Asticcacaulis excentricus CB 48: one gene and its partner. The protein of the gene in region 1 interacts with the protein of each later gene in a pairwise test. Links are inferred from orthologs where the notes say so. Each region holds a gene or a part of one and is shown on either strand. Other genes may lie near its edges.

Region 1 (3,291 bases):
CGATGCGTCAGCCACTGGGTGTCGTGGCCGGCATCACGCCATTCAACTTCCCGGCCATGATCCCCATGTGGATGTTCGCACCGGCGCTGGCCACCGGCAATGCCTTCATCCTCAAGCCGTCCGAGCGTGACCCTTCCGTCCCCGTGCGGCTGGCGGAGCTGCTGCTGGAGGCTGGTCTGCCCGAAGGCGTGCTCAATGTCGTGCACGGCGACAAGGTGGTGGTTGATGCCATACTTGATCACCCCGATATCCGCGCCGTGAGCTTCGTCGGCTCGTCTGACATCGCGCAATACGTCTATGGTCGCGGGTCGCAAAACGGCAAGCGGATGCAGTGCATGGGCGGCGCAAAGAACCACGGCATCGTCCTGCCTGATGCCGATCTCGATCAGGCGGTGGCCGATATAATGGGGGCCGCCTATGGCTCTGCCGGCGAACGTTGCATGGCGCTGCCTGTGGTGGTGCCGGTGGGCGAAGAGACGGCGGAGCGTCTGCGGCCGAAGCTTCTGGCGGCGGCCGAAGGCTTGCGCGTCGGTGTCTCGACCGATGCCGAGGCCCACTATGGCCCGGTCGTGTCGGCGGCGCACAAGGCGCGCATCGAACACTATATCCAGATGGGCGTCGATGAGGGGGCTGAGTTGGTGCTCGACGGGCGGGGCTTCAAACTTCAGGGGCATGAGGAGGGCTTCTTCCTGGCCCCCAGCCTGTTCGATCACGTGACCCCCGCCATGCAGACCTATCAGGACGAAATCTTCGGTCCGGTGCTGCAAATCGTGCGGGCTAGGACCTTGGAAGAGGCCATCCGCCTGCCGTCGCAACACCCGTATGGCAATGGCGTGGCTATCTTCACGCGCAACGGCGACGCGGCGCGCGAATTCGCCTCACAGGTTGAGGTCGGCATGGTCGGCATCAATGTCCCCATCCCCGTCCCAGTCGCCTATCACAGCTTCGGCGGCTGGAAGCGCTCCGGTTTCGGCGACCTCAACCAATATGGCATCGATGGCGTGCGTTTCTATACCCGCACCAAAACCGTTACACAAAGATGGCCGCGCGCGGGCCAGAGTCACGATTCCAGCTTCATTATTCCGACTATGCGTTGACGCTGGAATAAAAATTCCATTTACTATCTAAACAAAACAAGCCGACCAATCGGCACGTCCATCCGGGGCACCCTGCCACACGCCTTCGCCCCGGACATAGAACAGATGACGCAGCCGTAAGGCGCACGGTTCCACGGGAGGAACTCTATGTCGATTAACCGCCGCCACCTGCTGGCCGCCAGTCTTGGCCTTGGTCTGGGCCTGACCGCCTGTCAGAAATCCGGTTCCGCCTCCGCTACCGACGGCATCGTCGTCAGCTTCAGTGACCTGTCACAACCCTTCTTCGTGGCCATGCGCCGCGATCTGGAGGACGAGGCCAAAAAGCTCGGTGTAAAGGTACAGGTGCTGGACGGTCAGAACAACTCCTCCAAGCAGGTGTCCGATCTGGAGGCCGCGCGCGTCCAGGGCATCTCGGCGGTAATCATCGCCCCCACCGACTCCAAGGCGCTGGCCTCGGCCACCGACGCCCTGATCGACGAAAAGACCTTGGTCGTGTCCGTCGATCGTCAGATCGGCGGCGGAAAACACCCGGTGCCGCATTTTGGGGCCAATAATGTCGAAGGCGGGCGAGCCATGGCAGACTGGGTGGTCAAGACCTACCCCAAGGGGGCCAAGGTCGTCGTCATCACGAATGATCCGGGCAGCACCTCTTCAATTGAGCGCGTCAAGGGCGTGCATGAAGGATTGGCGGCGGGCGGTGCGACCTATCAGATCGTCGCCGAACAGACCGGCAATTCCAAGCGGGATCAGGCGCTTAGCGTCACCCAGAACGTCCTCACGTCGATGGGCGGCGCGCATCCGGACGTCATCCTTTGCCTTAATGACGACATGGCCATGGGCGCGCTTGAGGCCATTCGCGGCGCAGGCTTTACGACGCAGCAGATAGCCGTTTTGGGCTTCGATGCGATTCCCGAAGCGCTGGAACGTATCCGCGACAGCGAAATGGCCGCCAGCGTCGAACAGAATCCGGGCGAGCAGATCCGATCGGCTCTGCGCGCTGTCGTGGCCAATCTGAAAGACAAAACCCCGATTGTCTCCAAAAGTCTGACGCCGGTGCTGATCACCCGCGACACGCTCGCTCAGGCGTCGCGCATTGGCGAAGTGAAGTAGGCCGACCATGGCCCTGCTCGAAGCCAGTGAAATCACCAAGCGTTTTCCCGGTGTCGTGGCGCTGGGCGGGGCGAGCTTGCGCGTCGAAGCAGGCGAGGTTCATGCCCTGCTGGGAGAAAACGGCGCGGGCAAATCGACGCTCCTGAAAATACTGGCCGGGGCGCAGGGCAGCGACGGTGGGACGCTTACCTTTGACGGGAAGCCTCTCCGCCCCGACGATACGCCCAGCCAGCGGCAAAAGGCGGGCATTGTTACCATCTATCAGGAGTTCAACCTTCAGCCCTTCCTGAGCGTCGCTGAAAACCTCTATCTGGGGCGTGAACCCCTGCGCTTGGGCCTGATTGATCATCGGCAGATGCGCGCCGATGCCTGCCGCATTCTGAACGATCTGGGTCTCAGCCTCGATCCCGATCTGGAGGTCAGCCGCCTCAATGTCGCAGATCAGCAGATGGTCGAAATCGCCAGAGCCATGACGCTTCAGGCGAAGCTGATTATTATGGACGAACCCACAGCGGCGCTCAGCCCGCGTGAAGTGGACATACTGCACCGCATCGTTGGCACACTTAAAGCACGCGGCATCGCGGTCATCTATGTCACCCACCGCCTGAAGGAGGTGAAGGCCATCTGTGACGCCTATACGGTGTTGCGCGATGGGCGTTTTGTGGCCAGCGGTCAGGTGTCAGACGTCAGTATCGATGACATGGTGCGCCTGATGATCGGGCGCGATGTCGCCTTTCTCAAGCGCCCTGCGCGTCAGGTCGCACCGACGCCAGTTCTGCGGATCGAAGGGGTTAGCCGCCGACGTGGCGCGCATGAGGCGCGCGGCACCTCCCTCGACAATATTTCTTTTGAGGTGAACGCCGGAGAAATCGTTGGTCTGGCCGGGCTGGTCGGCGCAGGACGCACGGATCTGGCGCGCGTGCTTTATGGGGCCGACCGCAAGGATAGCGGGCGCATCCAGTTATGTGGCCGCGCGCTCGACATCGCCTCCCCGGCGCAGGCCCTGGACGCTGGAATCGCGCTGGTGCCCGAAGACCGTAAGCAGCAGGGCTGTTTTCTCGATCACTCTATCCGCCATAACCTT
Region 2 (3,805 bases), on another replicon or contig:
ACAGGAAGTGCTGACAGTTTTTGTCAGGATTGGCAAAAGCGCCTCCCCTAATTTTGGGGGCGGCACTTAAATAGCGAACCCTCCGCATGTAAGCGTCAGCCGCTTATCGCCTCCGCTTTTCTTTCCTTGTCTTGGTTTGGCCCCTCGCCGGGTGCGTGCTTCGCCACCTTGGCCGCCGCCTCAATGGCAGCTTGAGCGGAATGATTCCATTAGAAATCATTCCGCTCTAGGCAATTCCGGTGGCCTCTGATAAACGCTGCCTCCATGTTGACGATACGGGCGCAGCTTCGAATTTGAAGCCCAGCGTAAGCCACCCGCACCGGGTCTTGCGCTGGGAGTACATCGCCACGCCTTATTTGACCGTATCCCCTCCCAGAGATTATCAGGATTCATGTCCGAACAGCCTTCACGCGATTACCGCGAAACCGTCTTCCTGCCTGAAACCGCCTTCCCGATGCGCGCCGGCCTGCCCAAGGCCGAGCCCGAAATGCTGAAAAAGTGGGAAGAGTCCAACCTCTACAACAGCGTTCGTAAGGCGCGTCAGGCCAAAAACGCCCCCCTGTTCGTGCTGCACGACGGCCCGCCCTACGCCAATGGGAATATCCATATCGGCCACGCGCTGAACAAGATTCTCAAAGACTTCGTGGTGCGCTCGAAGTTTCTGATGGGCTATGATGTCGATTACGTCCCCGGCTGGGACTGCCACGGCCTGCCGATCGAATGGAAGATCGAGGAGCAGTTCCGCGCCAAGGGCCGCAAGAAGGACGAGGTGCCCGCCGCCGAGTTCCGCAAGGCCTGCCGCGAGTACGCGGCCGAATGGATCGGCGTGCAGCGCGAAGAGTTCAAGCGTCTGGGTATCCTGGGCGAATGGGATGAACGCTACGCCACCATGGATTTCGACACCGAAGCGAAGGTGACGGCGGAATTCCACAAGTTCCTGATGTCGGGTCAGCTTTATCGCGGCTCGAAGCCCGTCATGTGGTCGCCGGTCGAACGCACGGCTCTGGCGGATGCCGAGGTCGAATACCACCCGCACGTCAGCCCGACCATCTGGGTGAAGTTTCCGGTAAAATCCCTCCTCCCTGTCGAGCCGTCAGGCGAAGACGGGGAGGTGGCGGCGCGCGCAGCGTCGCCGTCGGAGGGGGGTGACTCTGCTCTGAACGACACCTCCGTCGTGATCTGGACCACCACACCGTGGACTATCCCAGCCAACCGCGCCGTCAGCTTCAACCCGAAGATCAGCTATTCGCTATATGAGGTCACGGAAGTAGCCTCCGAAGAAACGCTCGGCTTCGCGCCGTGGGCCAAGGTCGGCGACCGCCTGATCGTCGCCGAAAAGCTGGCCGAGTCCGTGCGTACAGCAGGCAATATCACCACATGGACTCTGGTTCTGGCCGACGTCGATTGCGACGGCCTTACCCTTGCCCACCCACTATCTACCTTACATGAGGGCTACGGTTTCGAAGTGCCCATGCTGGCGGGCGACCATGTCACCGACGACGCCGGTACCGGCTTCGTGCACACGGCCCCCGGCCACGGTGCCGACGACTATCTGGTGTGGCTGAAATCCGGCTATTCGCTGGATTCCATCCCCGATACGGTCGATCCCGACGGGGCCTACTACCCGCATGTACCGCTGTTTGCGGGCCTGAAAGTCCTTGAAACCGAGGGCAAGAAGGCCGGCAAGTTCGGCGACGCCAATAAGGTGGTGATGGAGAAGCTGATCGAGGCCGGGAATCTTTTGGCCCGTGGTCGCGTCGATCACTCCTACCCCCATTCGTGGCGCTCCAAGGCGCCTGTCATCTTCCGCAATACGCCCCAGTGGTTTATCCGCATGGATGGCGAGACGAACCTGCGCGCCACGGCGCTCAAGGCCATCGGTGAGACCGCCTTCTACCCCGATCAGGGCCGCAACCGTATCGGCAGCATGGTCGAAACCCGCCCCGACTGGCTGATCAGCCGTCAGCGCAACTGGGGCACGCCGCTGGCCATGTACGTCGATAAAAAGACGGGTGAGCCGCTGAGAGACCCCGCCGTCAACGACCGCATCATCAAGCTGATTGCCTCCGAAGGCGCAGACGCCTGGTTCACGCGCCCGGACGAGGATTTTCTGGGCAATGGCTACAATCCGGCCGACTATGAAAAGGTCACGGACATCCTCGATGTGTGGTTCGACTCCGGCTCGACCCACGCCTTCACGCTGGAAGGCCGTGAAAATACGCACAGCCCCGCCGACCTCTATCTCGAAGGCTCGGATCAGCACCGCGGCTGGTTCCAGTCATCGCTGCTGGAATCGTGCGGCACGCGCGGCCGTGCGCCGTATAAGGCCGTCCTGACCCACGGTTTCGTCCTCGACGAACAGGGTGAGAAGATGTCGAAGTCCAAGGGCAATGTGGTCGCCCCGCAGGACATCGCCAAGGAGTCGGGCGTCGAAATCCTGCGCCTGTGGGTCGCGCTGTCGGACTATTCCGACGACCTGCGCATCGGCAAGCAGATCATCCAAACGACCGTGGACGCCTATCGCAAGCTGCGAAATTCGCTGCGTTATCTCTTGGGCGCACTCAACGGCTATACGGACGACGAAGCTGTCAATTATCAGGACATGCCGTCGCTGGAACGCTATATCCTGCACCACGTACATGAGTTGGACGCCAAGGTGCGCGCCGCCTATGACGCCTATGACTTCGCCGGCGTCATCCGTCCGGTGGCCGATTTCGCGTCTCAGACCCTGTCGTCGCTCTATTTCGACATCCGCAAGGACAGCCTCTATTGCGACAAGCCGTCGGACGTGAAGCGCCGTGCCTGCCGCACGGTGCTCAACATCCTGTTTGAGCGCCTGACGGCCTGGCTGTCGCCCATCATGGCCTTCACCACCGAAGAGGCGTGGAGCTATCGCTATCCAGACGCGCCGGAAAACCTCTTCCGCACCCTGCCCGCCGTGCCCGCCGAATGGCACAATGCCGCCGAGGCCGCGCGCTGGGGCAAGATCGAGGAAGTGCTGTCGGTCGTCACCGCCGCACTGGAAGAGAAGCGCCGCGACAAGGTGATCGGCTCGGCGCTCGAAGCCGCGCCTACGGTGTTTATCGACTCCGAACCGCTGCTCGCGGCCTTTGATGGCATAGACGCGGCGGAGGTCTTCCGCACGTCTCAGGCCGTGCTGTCGGCCTCGGTCGGCCCGGAAGACGCCTTCCGCCTCGGCGAGGTGAAAGACGTGTCGGTCGTGGTGCACATCGCGCACGGTCAGAAGTGCCAGCGGTCGTGGCGCATCCTGCCCGAAGTAGGCTCAGACCCGCGCTATCCGGACCTGTCCCTGCGCGACGCCGAAGCTGTGGCCGAATGGGACGCGGCGCATGGATAATGGTCAATCATACTCCCCCAGCTTGCTGGGGGAGGTGGATTTTTGCCTTTGGCAAAAAGACGGAGGCGGGCTTGCACCTGAGTTTACACCCTCGTTTTTTGAAGCGCCGCTCCGAGCCCCCACCACCACATCTCAATCGCTCCGCGATTTCGTGCGGCCCCCCTTCCCAGTAACCTGGAAGGTATGATTCATGTCGGGGAAATCCATGACTGACCTGCAAACCAAGCTGAAAACCCACTTCGCCCCGCCGCACACCACCCTGCTGGGGCGGCAGATGCTGCTGATCGGACTGATCGGCCTGATCCTCGATCAGATCAGCAAGAACTGGATTTTATACGGTCTGCAACTGCCTAGTCTCGGACAGGTCAAGATTTTGCCCTTCTTCTCGTTCAGCATGGTCTGGAACAAGGGCGTCAGCTTCGGTTTCTTCCATTCGGAAGGGATCGG

The links.
Region 2: the proteins of ASTEX_RS17785 (region 1) and ileS interact in binary tests that used the Escherichia coli proteins (3 or more experiments, as listed by UniProt). The link is inferred for Asticcacaulis excentricus CB 48 from one-to-one orthologs.

Annotation. Positions count from the first base shown.
Region 1 is NC_014818.1:74,293-77,583, reverse strand. What follows is about bases 251-3,225. They hold ASTEX_RS17785 (substrate-binding domain-containing protein), read left to right. Parts: upstream 251-1,244; coding sequence 1,245-2,207; downstream 2,208-3,225. Other genes in these bases: ASTEX_RS17780 (sugar ABC transporter ATP-binding protein), read left to right, coding at 2,215-3,225; ASTEX_RS17790 (CoA-acylating methylmalonate-semialdehyde dehydrogenase), read left to right, coding at 251-1,097. Also shown: more of ASTEX_RS17790, read left to right, coding at 1-250; more of ASTEX_RS17780, read left to right, coding at 3,226-3,291. UniProt on the Escherichia coli protein: Part of the ABC transporter complex RbsABC involved in ribose import. Binds ribose. Also serves as the primary chemoreceptor for chemotaxis.
Region 2 is NC_014817.1:1,251,730-1,255,534, reverse strand. Bases 70-3,558 are described here. They hold ileS (isoleucine--tRNA ligase), read left to right. Parts: upstream 70-391; coding sequence 392-3,358; downstream 3,359-3,558. Also shown: lspA (signal peptidase II), read left to right, coding at 3,564-3,805. UniProt on the Escherichia coli protein: Catalyzes the attachment of isoleucine to tRNA(Ile). As IleRS can inadvertently accommodate and process structurally similar amino acids such as valine, to avoid such errors it has two additional distinct tRNA(Ile)-dependent editing activities.